Regions from separate parts of the Streptomyces sp. AC602_WCS936 genome, predicted to be linked through region 1. Evidence: riboswitches for the same ligand, from Rfam matches in the RefSeq annotation. Region 1 holds a riboswitch; each other region holds the start of a gene.
What was found. Region 1 has a riboswitch for cobalamin ahead of KUM03_RS01500 ((2Fe-2S) ferredoxin domain-containing protein). Riboswitches for the same ligand answer to the same signal wherever they lie in the genome.
Positions count from the first base shown of each region.

Region 2: another riboswitch for cobalamin. It lies ahead of KUM03_RS32605 (cobalamin biosynthesis protein); the one in region 1 lies ahead of KUM03_RS01500 ((2Fe-2S) ferredoxin domain-containing protein).
Region 3: another riboswitch for cobalamin. It lies ahead of KUM03_RS05965 (energy-coupling factor ABC transporter permease); the one in region 1 lies ahead of KUM03_RS01500 ((2Fe-2S) ferredoxin domain-containing protein).

Region 1 covers NZ_JAGMUF010000003.1:119,824-123,790, reverse strand. The annotation lists gene metE (5-methyltetrahydropteroyltriglutamate--homocysteine S-methyltransferase) at 1-1,301, shown strand, start outside; gene KUM03_RS01505 ((2Fe-2S)-binding protein) at 1,421-2,131, opposite strand; gene KUM03_RS01500 ((2Fe-2S) ferredoxin domain-containing protein) at 2,167-2,574, opposite strand; cobalamin riboswitch at 2,637-2,764, opposite strand; gene KUM03_RS01495 (ferric reductase-like transmembrane domain-containing protein) at 2,835-3,821, opposite strand.
Region 2 covers NZ_JAGMUF010000120.1:40,734-44,700, forward strand. The annotation lists gene KUM03_RS32590 (helix-turn-helix transcriptional regulator) at 1-579, shown strand, start outside; gene KUM03_RS32595 (hypothetical protein) at 621-1,121, shown strand; gene KUM03_RS38725 (DUF397 domain-containing protein) at 1,393-1,629, opposite strand; cobalamin riboswitch at 1,822-1,961, shown strand; gene KUM03_RS32605 (cobalamin biosynthesis protein) at 2,067-3,032, shown strand; gene KUM03_RS32610 (cobyric acid synthase) at 3,029-3,967, shown strand, end outside.
Region 3 covers NZ_JAGMUF010000012.1:25,653-29,619, forward strand. The annotation lists gene KUM03_RS05955 (chloride channel protein) at 1-916, shown strand, start outside; gene KUM03_RS05960 (potassium channel family protein) at 978-1,490, shown strand; cobalamin riboswitch at 1,548-1,734, shown strand; gene KUM03_RS05965 (energy-coupling factor ABC transporter permease) at 1,764-2,477, shown strand; gene KUM03_RS05970 (energy-coupling factor ABC transporter substrate-binding protein) at 2,474-2,818, shown strand; gene cbiQ (cobalt ECF transporter T component CbiQ) at 2,819-3,568, shown strand; gene KUM03_RS05980 (ATP-binding cassette domain-containing protein) at 3,565-3,967, shown strand, end outside.

The DNA.
Region 1 (3,967 bases):
TGCCCCTGGACACGGCGGCCGAGCGGGACATCGATCCGCAGGTCCTGCGCTGGCTGGCCTTCGCCCGGCAGAAGACCACGGAGATCGTCACCCTCGCCAAGGGCCTCGCCCAGGGCACCGACACCATCGCCGGGGAACTCGCCGCCAACCGCGCCGACCTGGCCTCCCGCGCAGGGTCACCGATCACCCGCGATCCTGCCGTCCGGGCCCGGGCCGAGGCCGTGACGGACGCCAACGCCCGCCGCTCACAGCCGTATGCCGAACGGTCCGCGGCCCAGCGCGCCCACCTGCGCCTGCCGCTGTTGCCCACGACGACCATCGGCTCGTTCCCGCAGACCACCGAACTGCGCACCGCACGGGCCGACCTGCGGGCGGGCCGCATCGACACGGCCGGTTACGAGGAGCGCGTCAAGACCGAGATCCAGGAGGTCGTCTCCTTCCAGGAGAAGACCGGCATCGACGTCCTCGTGCACGGCGAGCCCGAACGCAACGACATGGTCCAGTACTTCGCCGAACAGCTCACCGGCTACCTGGCCACGCAGCACGGCTGGGTCCAGTCCTACGGCACCCGCTACGTCCGCCCGCCGATCCTGGCCGGCGACATCTCCCGCTCCGAGCCGATGACGGTCCGCTGGACGTCCTACGCCCAGTCACTGAGCGACCGCCCGGTCAAGGGCATGCTCACTGGTCCGGTCACCATGCTCGCCTGGTCCTTCGTCCGCGACGACCAGCCACTCGGCGACACCGCCCGGCAGGTCGCCCTCGCCCTGCGCGACGAGGTGAACGACCTGGAGGCGGCCGGCACCTCGGTCATCCAGGTCGACGAGCCCGCCCTGCGCGAGACCCTGCCGCTGCGCACCGCGGACCGTGCGACGTATCTGACGTGGGCCACCGAGGCGTTCCGGCTCACCACCGCCGGCGTGCGGCCGGACACCCAGATCCACACCCACATGTGCTACGCCGAGTTCGGCGACATCGTGCAGGCCATCGACGACCTCGACGCCGACGTGATCAGCCTGGAGGCCGCCCGCTCCCATATGCAGGTGGCCCGGGAACTCGCCGCCCACGGCTACCCGCGCGAGGCCGGTCCGGGAGTCTACGACATCCACTCCCCACGCGTGCCGAGCGCTGAGGAGGCTGCAGAACTGCTGCGCACCGGCCTGAAGGCGATCCCCGCCGAACGGCTCTGGGTGAACCCCGACTGCGGTTTGAAGACCCGCGCCTGGCCCGAGACCCGCGCCTCTCTGGAGAACCTGGTCGCCGCCGCCCGCACTGTCCGCGGTGAGCTGTCCGCCTCCTGACCGAGGAACGCGGTGGGCCGGGACGCCGCAAGCGTCCCGGCCCCGTCCCACAGCACCGCCATGAGCAAGGTGTGCCCCAGCCTCCGTCCGCCCGTCGGCCGGGCGGAGGCAGCGGTACCTCACCGCGGGCCTCGGCGCGGCACCCCTCCGGCCAGCCCGCAGTCACCGCACTTCGAGCCGTTCGGCGCACGGTAGTAGAGGCAGCAACTCCGACGGCGGAACGCGAGGTCGGAGCGGGTGAGTACACCGGTGCCCGCCAGGCGTCCGGTGTTCAGCAGCGCGGTCGTGAGGTCGGCGAGCGGTCCGCGTTCGGCGGGACGGAGTGCGTGCAGGGCGTGGGCCGCCCCGGCGAGCGCCGACGCCGAGTTGCCGTCCAGCAGACGCGGGGCGACTTTGACGCGCAGTCCGTCGGCCAGTGCCGACAGATGATCCGTCACCTGCTCGTACAGGACGCGGACGGGGCCGCCGTCGAGCCGGTCGGCGTACCAGCCGTCCGGGCGGGGCACCCGGAGGGCCGGTCCGTCCTCGGCGCGCTGCAATCCCTCCAGGTCGGGGACGATCCGGTGCAGAACGACGCAGGCCAGTGCCGGTGACCAGAGGCGGGCAGCGTGACCGAGCTGGGCGATGGATATGGCGACGCGTGGTTCCCGAGTGCGGTGACGGCGTGCGACGGCTGCGGCAAGTTCAGTGAAACCATCCGCGTAGGAGTGGGCGACCGGATGCCATCCGTCGTCCGGCCCGCCGACCTGCAGGGCGAAGAAGCCGCCGAGGCCGGCCACGTCGTGCAGGGCGGTGGCAACGGACGCCGTCGAGGCCCGGGCTCCGTGCACGGCTTTTGTCCTCCCTCCGGCTTCCGTCCGTACGGTCACGAGGCCGTACGCCGTCGGCGCGGCGGCGTGATGGCGTACAGGTCGAGGATGTCCGGCAACGGTGCCACGCCGGGTCCGCCCGCGCGTGCCCACGCGGCGATGTCCTCGGTCGCGTCCGGGTCGTTGACCAGCCCCAGCCAAACCGGTCGGGCACCGGCGGCGCGGTCTTCCGCGGAGGGTTGTACGACGATGACGTTGGCCTGGTCGCAGACGTCGAGGCAGTCGGAGACGCGTACCGGTGCTGCGGCACGCAGGCGTTCGGTCTGGGCCGTGTGGTCGACGCCGGTCACTTTGGGGCTGCCGCAGCAGCAGTCGCGGCACACGACGATGCGGCACGGCACCGGGGCGGTGGCCGTTGCGGCCCTCGTGTCGTCCGGCGTTCGTCCGGTCGGCGTTGCGGGCATGCGGTGCCGTCCCTCTCTCCGGGGAGATCCGCCCCGGTGGTCCGTCGAGGAGGCGACCGCGTAAGTCTCCTGGCTCTCGGGTCGATGCTCGTCCCGGCCTTCCCACCCACTGCAGGGCAGTGGCCTGTCGGGAGTCGCTCGCCGATCACAGTGGCGGGACCGCGCCGGATTCACACCGGCTTCCTCGTTCCGCCGTCGCCCTGTCGCCGGCCATCATCCCATCCCGGGGTGCCGTGCCCCCCGTGCCCCCCGTGCCGCCGTCAGTCCGTTTCCTGGGAGTGCGGGGCCGTGGCGGGCGGATGGGTCGGACGGTCCCGCCCACCGTCCCGGCCGGACACCACCACGATGACCAGCCCGACGACGACGGCTCCGGCGATGACGCGTCCGGCCGCGCGCGCCCACCAGCCCGGACGGGCCGCGCTCGCGCCTCCTCCCGGCGGCTCCAACCGTTCGGCGCGCCGAGCAGGTCTCAGCAGACGGAGCAACAGCAGTACCGCGACCGGGAGTTGCAGCAGCCACAGGACGGTGCGCGGCCACTCCCCGTACCAGACGTTGGTCCCGTACAGCAGCGTGTGCCACACACTCAGCACGTAGACGACGATCACAAAACGGTGCAGCCGTCGCCAGGTGTTCGCTCCGATGCGGTGGCGGACGTAGAACAGCAGCCCCAGCGGGATCGCCAGATACAGGGCACCTTGCCCGAGCGGGATGGCGACGCGGCCGGTGCCGGAGTCGTACCAGCCAGGCACGAAGCTGTCGGCGAAGCCCACCCACAGCCGCTCGGCCCAGTCCACCTTCGTCTCATAGCGTACGAGTTCCGCCGCGAACATCAGCGCGTGCGCGAACATCAGCGCCATCGTCGTCAGGCTCGTGGTGCGGTGCCAGCGCTCCAGCACCTGCCGGGAGACCGGCCGCCGGGCAGGGCGCGGCCCCGACAGCAACAGACCCAGCATGACCGTGCCCCAGGCCCACAGCAGACCCGACCATCCGAACGCCTGGCTGAGCAAGTACATCCAGTAGGTGCCCGCATCGTCCATGAACGGCATGACCGCGACGGTGTCCGAAGCACCCGACTCCATGCGCGTCCACAGGAGGGCGAACACGAGCGCCGTGACCACCACCGCCGCCGTGGCGTCGGGCAGGGCGGACCGCATGTCGCCGCGCAGTACGACGCGGCCCCCGGGAGACCGTTGCCTTCCGGGCGGGGCTGCTGCCCCGTCTTCGTCCGGCCTCGTGTCTGACGTCATCAGGGGCCTCCCGGGCACGGGCCACCGCGGCAACGGTGTGCATGTGTCGTGAGGCAACAAGTCTGGCTGATGGGGCAACGCTCTCCTGAGGCGTTTTCCGGCCAGAGCCGTCAAGGCAACTGGACGGGGACACACCTGGTTTCTGC
Region 2 (3,967 bases), on a different contig from region 1:
GAGGTTGTCTCGCCCGCGTACGCCCTCTACCTGGGCTACGAGGGCTCTGCGGACGCGATCCGCATGTACAACCCGGTGGTGTTGCCCGGTCTGGTGCAGACGGAGGACTACGCCACGGCGCTGATGTCCACGCTGACCGAAGAAGCACGGGTGCGCCCGCAGGTGGAGCTGCGCATCACCCGCCAGGAGCGCTTCTTCGACAGCGACGACGGCCCGGAGATCGACATCGTCCTCGACGAGGCGGCCCTGCGGCGCCAGATCGGGGGCCCGGCGGTGATGCGGCGGCAGCTGGACCACCTCAAGTCCCTGACGGCGCACCCCAGGCTCACCATCCGCGTCCTGCCCTTCTCCGCAGGCGCTCACTTCGGCGTCTCCACGTCCTTCATCCTGCTCGAGTTCAAGGACGACGACGACCTGTTGTACCTCGAAGGCCCGGGCGGCGGCCTGTCCAGCCGTGACGACCTCGGACTCACCGCCCGCCACCAGGAGTGCTTCGAGGACATCAGCGAAAAGGCGTACGCCGGCGCTCAGGTGATCGAGTTGCTCGACGAGGTCAGGGAGAGCCTGGCCGACAGCTGAATCCGGGCCGGGACGGCCCGGCACGAGACGGGGGAGGCCCCATGACGGTCTTCGGAGTACGAGCGTGGTGGCAGCGGTGGCGCGCGCCGGCCGGCACCGGTCCCACCGCCGACCCGCCGGGGGGATCCGGCGACGCGGAACAGGGCCCTCCCCCGCTCGACGACTGCACGCTCAAGGCGTACGCCATGCAGCGACCCGAATGGGCCGAGGCCCTCATCGACGTGGAGAACGCCCGGGTGGCCGGGGAGATCCGGCTGATTTCCGCCCGTCTCCTGCTGGGCACGGCGTGCGGCAGCGTCCTGCTGTTCAGCATCGCCCTGGCCACACGAGTCGCGCCCAGCCTGCCGCACGGCTCCGCGTCCCCCCTCACCACCGCAGCCATCGGCGCCTTCGGCGCGGCCCTCCTCACCGCCCTGGGCGCCGGACTCGGCAGGGCGCTGCGCGGCCGAGCCGCGTCGGCGCCCGCCCAGCCCGTCAGTGGTGGCGCCGCCGAGGCTCCACGGCCGTCAGAGCGCGGTTCAGAACGCGGAGGCGGTCCGTGACGGGAGTGAGCCCCCACCACAGCCCCGCGCCCACGGCCACCGCGGCGGTCACCACCAGCCACACCGTGCCGCGCGCCGCACCGCTCGGCGCCAGGAACGCCGCCAATGCACCCAGCCCGACGGCGAGGACCCCCACCACCGAGCAGAAGAGTGCCAGCGGAACCGCCCCGGTCATCCGGTGCCCACGCGTGCCGGGCCACCCCGGACGCGCGGAAGCGGTCCCCTTGGTTCGGTCTGCCATGCGTGTACCTCCCGTCCCCCCGCGCGGCGGTCAGGCGCCGCGCGAATCCGGGTCCACAAGCCCCGCCAGAAAACCACACCACGACGCGTGACGAAAGGCGAGCACAGCGTGTCGACGTTGCTTCGAGTCACGTATCAGCACTTGGCCACCCCCGGCAGCCATCTCTAAGCACTCAGTCGTATTGCCGGAATAGCTGCTCTTGAACCACGTGTGCTCCGACAGTTCACTTCCGATCACACCAACCTCCTCCGGCCCACCGGCCGTCACGCGGCCCCGGCACCCTCACCCGCCGCCCGACCGCTGCCACCCGCCCGCGTACACGCGCTGCCGTCCTCTCCAGTCTTCCCAGCCCGGCCGCCGGGGAAGAGCCCAGAAAGCGCCGATGTCGCGGGCATGGCCAACTATCGACGGTGTGGGCCTCAGCACACCCGGCCTCGCAGGTCAACGGCAAGTTGACGGGTGTTCGCGGGGCGTGGTGGACTGCCGGAGCCAATGCGGCGGCTGGAGAGGAAGCCCGGTGTGAATCCGGCGCGGTCCCGCCACTGTGACCGGGGAGCGATCCCCGGGAGCCAGGAACTCCCACCGCCGTTCTCTTCTAACCAGGGCGCGGACACCCTGAGTGAGGACCTATCGCCATGCGCGGCTGCCGTTCCGGGCTCACCAGCGACACCGTTCGTCTTCTCCTTCCCACGGTCGGTTGAGCCGTGCGCGCCGAACGCGTCTTCGCGTACGGCGCCGCCGCCGGCCTCCTCGGTGACCTCCTCCTCGGCGACCCGCGCCGCGGACACCCGGTCGCCGCGTTCGGCCGTGCCGCCGGTGCCGTGGAACGGGTGCTGTGGCACGACCACCGAGGCTGGGGCGCGCTGCACACCGCCGTGTGCGCCGGTGGCGCCGCCGCCCTCGGGCTGGCCGCCACCCGCGCCGTACGCCACTCCCCCGCCGCCTCCGTCGCGCTGACCGCCGCCGCCACCTGGGCGGTCGTCGGCGGCACCTCGCTCGCCCGCGAGGCGAGCGCCGTCGGCCGCGCCCTGGAGGCCGGCGACGTCGAGGCGGCCCGCGCGCGGCTGCCGCACCTGTGCGGCCGGGACCCGCAGGCACTGGACGCCGACGGGATCGCCCGGGCGGTCGTGGAGTCCGTCGCCGAGAACACCTCGGACGCGGTGGTGGGCGCCCTGGTGTGGGGCGCGTTGGGCGGGGTGCCCGGACTGGCCGGCTTCCGGGCCGTGAACACCCTGGACGCCATGGTCGGCCACAAGTCGCCCAAGTACCGCCGCTACGGCTGGGCCTCGGCCCGGCTCGACGACCTCGCGGGCTGGCCGGGCGCCCGCCTGACCGCCGCCCTGGCCACCGCGGCCGGCGGTGATCCCCGGGGCGCCGTACGGGCCTGGCGCGCCGACGCCGCGCGGCACCCGAGCCCCAACGCCGGTCCTGTGGAGGCCTCGTTCGCGGGCGCCCTGGGCGTGCGGCTCGGCGGGACGCTCTCCTATGGCGGACGGGTCGAGCACCGGCCCGTCCTCAACGGGGCGGCGGGACGGCCCGTACGGGCAGGTTCCGGCGACATCGAACGGGCCGTGCGGCTCTCCCGGCGCGTGGGCTGGCTGGCGCTCGGCGCGTGCGCGGGCGCGCGGCTGCTCGTCCGCGGGGTCATCAGGAAGGGACGTACGTCATGAACGGTGGCCTCCTCGTCGCCGGCACCACCTCCGACGCCGGCAAGAGCGTCGTCACCGCCGGGATCTGCCGCTGGCTGGTGCGCCAGGGCGTGAAGGTGGCGCCCTTCAAGGCGCAGAACATGTCCCTCAATTCGTTCGTGACCCGCGAGGGCGCCGAGATCGGGCGGGCGCAGGCCATGCAGGCCCAGGCGTGCCGGGTGGAGCCGACCGCGCAGATGAACCCGGTGCTGCTGAAGCCTGGCGGTGAGCGCAGCAGCCAGGTCGTGCTGCTCGGCAAGCCGGTCGGCGAGATGAGCGCCCGCGGCTACCACGGCGGACGGCAGCAGCAGTTGCTCGGCACCGTGCTGGACTGTCTGGCCGAGCTGCGGGGCACGTATGACGCGGTGATCTGCGAGGGGGCGGGCAGTCCGGCCGAGATCAACCTGCGCCGGACCGACATCGTGAACATGGGGATCGCCCGGGGCGCCGGGCTGCCCGTGCTGGTGGTGGGCGACATCGACCGGGGCGGGGTCATCGCCTCGTTCTTCGGGACGGTGGCGTTGCTGGCGCCCGAGGACCAGGCGCTGGTCGCCGGGTTCCTCGTCAACAAGTTCCGGGGTGACGTCTCGCTGCTGGAGCCGGGTCTGGAGATGCTGCACGGGCTCACCGGGCGGCACACGTACGGCGTCCTGCCCTTCCGGCACGGACTCGGCATCGACGAGGAGGACGGACTGCGCGTGTCCCTGCGGGGGACCGTGCGCGAGTCGGTCGTCGCGCCGCCGGTCGGCGAGGACGTGCTACGGGTCGCCGTCTGCGCGGTCCCGCTCATGTCCAACTTCACGGACGTGGACGCACTGGCCGCCGAACCCGGTGTCGTGGTGCGGTTCGTGGACCGGCCGGAGGAGCTGGCCGACGCGGACCTCGTCATCGTGCCCGGGACGCGGGGGACGGTCCGG
Region 3 (3,967 bases), on a different contig from region 1:
CGCGGTCCTCGCCACGGCCGGCTCCACCGCCGCGATCTCCACCATTCTCGGCGGCCCGGTGGCCGCGGCCGTGCTGCTCATCGAGGGGGCCGGGCTCGGCGGCGCCCAGCTGGTCGCCCTGCTGCTGCCCTGTCTGCTGGCCAGCGCGACGGGCGCCCTGGTCTTCACCGGCTTCGGCCAGTGGACCGGCCTGAAGATCGGCGCCCTCACGCTGCACGACCTGCCGCCGGGCGCCAATCCGGACGCCGGGGACTTCCTCTGGGGCATCCCCACGGCGGCGCTGATCGCCGTGCTGATCACGCTGGGCCGCGAGCTGGGCCGGCGCACGGTCTCCTGGACGCGGGAGCGCACGGCCGTCCGCACCGTCGCCTGCGCCACGGCGGTCGGCGTCTGCGTCAGCGCGTACGCCCTGATCACCGGCCGCTCCCCGGCTCAGGCGGCACTGTCCGGGCAGGCCACGCTCGCCGAGCTCGCCGCGCACCCGCACGCCTGGTCGGTGGGCGCGCTGGTGGCACTGGTCGCGTGCAAAGGGCTGGCCTGGGGCATCGCGCTGGGCAGTCTGCGCGGCGGCCCGATCTTCCCGGCGGTGCTGCTGGGCACGGCGACGGCCCTGGCCTGCTCCGGCCTGCCGGGCTTCGGAACGACGCCGGCCCTCGCCCTCGGCATCTCCGCCGCCGCGGCCGCGGTGACGGGGCTGCCGCTGGCCAGCGCCGTGCTGGCGGTACTGCTGATGGGCGGCGACGCGCACGACCAGATGCCGCTGATCGTCACCGGGTCGGTGGTCGCCTTCATCGTCGCCCAGGTGACCCGCCGGACCGAGCCGAGCGCGGACGGGGGTCCGGGGACGAAGGCGGACGGGAGACCAGGGGCGGGGCCGGACACGGACGGCGGACCGGCGGCCGGGACGGGGCGGTGACGGGGCGGTGGGCCGGGTGGCGGGCGGGGCGGTGAGGGGCCGGTCGGCCGGGTGGCGGGCGGTGCGGCCCTGGGGGCTGCGGGCCGGGGCCGCGGCGGTCGTGGTCACGGCCTACTTCCTCCTCCCCCTCGATCATCTGGGCCCGCAACGCCCCCTGCTGAGCTGGCTGCTGTTCGCCCTGGTCCTGACCGCCGTGGCCGTGCTGCTGCTCCGGCAGATCCGGCACGTACTGGTCGACCGGCCGGACTCCCGGCCCGGCATGGTCCTCTCCCTGCTGATCGTCCTGTCCGTGCACGTCTTCTCGGCCACCTACTACGCCCTCGCCAAACAGCCCGGCGAGTTCACCGGCCTGCACACCCGCGTCGACGCCCTGTACTTCACGATCGTCACCCTGGCGACCGTCGGGTACGGCGACATCACCCCGCGGGGCCAGTCGGCGCGGATCGTGACGGTTCTGCAGATCGCGTACAGCTTCGTGTTCCTGACCGCCGCCGCGACCGCGCTGACGCAGCGGATGCGCGACATGGTGGTGCGGCGCACGGGGCGGGACCGGCCCGGCTCGCGGGAAGGCTGAGGGGGCGCACGCGCCCGCCGGGCGGGAGGCCCGCTTGTCACCACCCTCGTGGGAGCACTACCGTCGTCACGCCTTGGTGAACGGGAAATCCGGTGTGATGCCGGTGCGGCCCTCGCCACTGTGAATCGGGAAGTCCGGCTCCGGCCCTCGCGGGCAGCCACTGGATCGCTTGCGATCCGGGAAGGCGGAGCACGGGCGGTGGTACCCGTAAGCCAGGAGACCGGCCAAGGCGCGTCGTCCATCCACGAGGTGCTGGAGAGGGTCTGCCGAGTCATGCACATAGCCGAGGGCTTTCTGCCTCCGGCGCACGCGATCGCCTGGGGTGTCGCGTCCGCGCCGTTCGTCGTCCACGGAGTACGGTCACTCACCCGTGAGGTCAGGGAGCACCCGGAGAGCACCTTGCTCCTCGGCGCCTCCGGGGCCTTCACCTTCGTCCTGTCGGCCCTGAAACTGCCGTCCGTCACCGGGAGTTGCTCCCATCCGACCGGCACCGGTCTGGGCGCGATCCTCTTCCGGCCGCCGGTCATGGCGGTGCTGGGCACCATCACCCTGCTCTTCCAGGCGCTGCTGCTCGCGCACGGCGGGCTGACCACGCTCGGCGCCAACGTCTTCTCGATGGCGATCGTCGGCCCGTGGGCCGGGTACGGCGTCTACCGGTTGCTGCGCCGCTTCGACGTGCCGCTGATGGTCACCGTGTTCTGCGGGGCGTTCGTCGCCGACCTGTCCACGTACTGCGTCACCAGCGTGCAGTTGGCGCTGGCCTTCCCCGACCCGGGCAGCGGATTCCTGGGCTCGCTCGGCAAGTTCGGGTCCGTCTTCGCCGTGACGCAGATCCCGCTCGCGGTGAGCGAGGGCCTGCTCACGGTGGTCGTGATGCGGCTGCTGGTGCAGTCCAGCAAGGGGGAACTGACCCGGCTGGGCGTGCTGCTGACGAGGACGGGGACCACGGGGGCCGCCAAGACCGAGGGACAGGAGGTGGCCCGATGAGCCGGAACGCCAAGATCAACGCGCTGCTGCTGCTCGCCGTGGCCGCGCTCGCGGTGCTGCCGCTGGCGCTGGGACTCGGCGACCACAAGGAGGAGCCGTTCGCCGGGGCCGACGCGGAGGCGGAGACGGCGATCACCGAGATCGAGCCGGACTACGAGCCGTGGTTCTCGCCGCTGTACGAACCGCCCTCGGGGGAGGTCGAGTCGGCGCTGTTCGCCCTGCAGGCCGCGATCGGCGCGGGCGTGCTCGCGTACTACTTCGGGCTGCGCCGGGGGCGGCGGCAGGGCGCGGAGCGGGCGAGGGCGGCGACGGCTGTGCGGGACGCGCCCGAAGGGGACTGAGTGCTGCCGATCGACGCGGCGGCGCACAGCAGTCGCTGGCGTCGCCGTCATCCCGTGGACAAGGCCGTGCTCGGGCTCGGGCTGACCGTGCTGGCGGTCGCGCTGCCGCCCTGGCCGGGCGCGGCGCTGGTGCTGGTGACGGCGCTCGCCGTGCTGCTGGGGCCCGCGGGGGTGCCCGGGCGCAGGCTGTGGCGGGCGTACCGGGTGCCGCTGGGCTTCTGCGTGACGGGGGCGCTGCCGCTGCTCGTTCAGGTCGGGGGCCCGGACGGGTTCCTGACGGCGGCGGACGGCGGGCCGGTACGCGCCGGCGAGCTGCTGCTGCGCACTTCGGCGGCCTCCCTCGGGGTGCTGCTGTTCGCGTTCACCACACCGATGTCCGACCTGCTGCCCCGGCTGGTGCGGGCCGGGGTGCCGGCGCCGGTGGTGGACGTGGCGCTGGTGACGTACCGCATGAGTTTCCTGCTGCTGGACTCCGTGCGCCGGGTGCGGCAGGCGCAGGCGGCGCGGCTGGGGCACACCACCCGGGCCGCGGCCTGGCGTTCGCTCGGCGGGCTCGGCGCCACGGCGTTCGTGCGGGCCTTCGACCGGGCGGCACGGCTGCAGAGCGGGCTCGCCGGGCGCGGCTACGACGGCACCCTGCGGGTGCTGGTGCCCGACGCCCGCGTCTCCGTGCCGTTCACCGCGGCGAGCGTGGCGCTGCTGGCGGCGCTGGCCGCCCTCACCCTCGTACTGGAAGGACCCCTGTCGTGAATGAGCCGGAAGCGGCCCTGGTGGCCCTGCGGGGCGTGTCCTTCGCCTACGAGGAGGGGCCGGACGTGCTGACCGGCCTGGACTTCGCGGTGCGCGAGGGTCGCGCGCTCGCGCTGCTGGGCCGCAACGGCAGCGGCAAGACCACGCTGATGCGGCTGCTCAGCGGCGGACTGCGGCCGCGCGCCGGGCGGTTGACGCTCGGCGGGGAGCCGGTGACGTACGACCGCCGGGGGCTCACCCGGCTGCGGACCACCGTGCAGCTGGTGGTGCAGGACCCGGACGACCAGCTCTTCGCGGCGTCCGTCGCGCAGGACGTGTCCTTCGGACCGCTGAACCTCGGACTGTCCGACGCGGAGGTCCGGTCCCGGGTCGGGGAGGCGCTCGCCGCGCTGGACATCG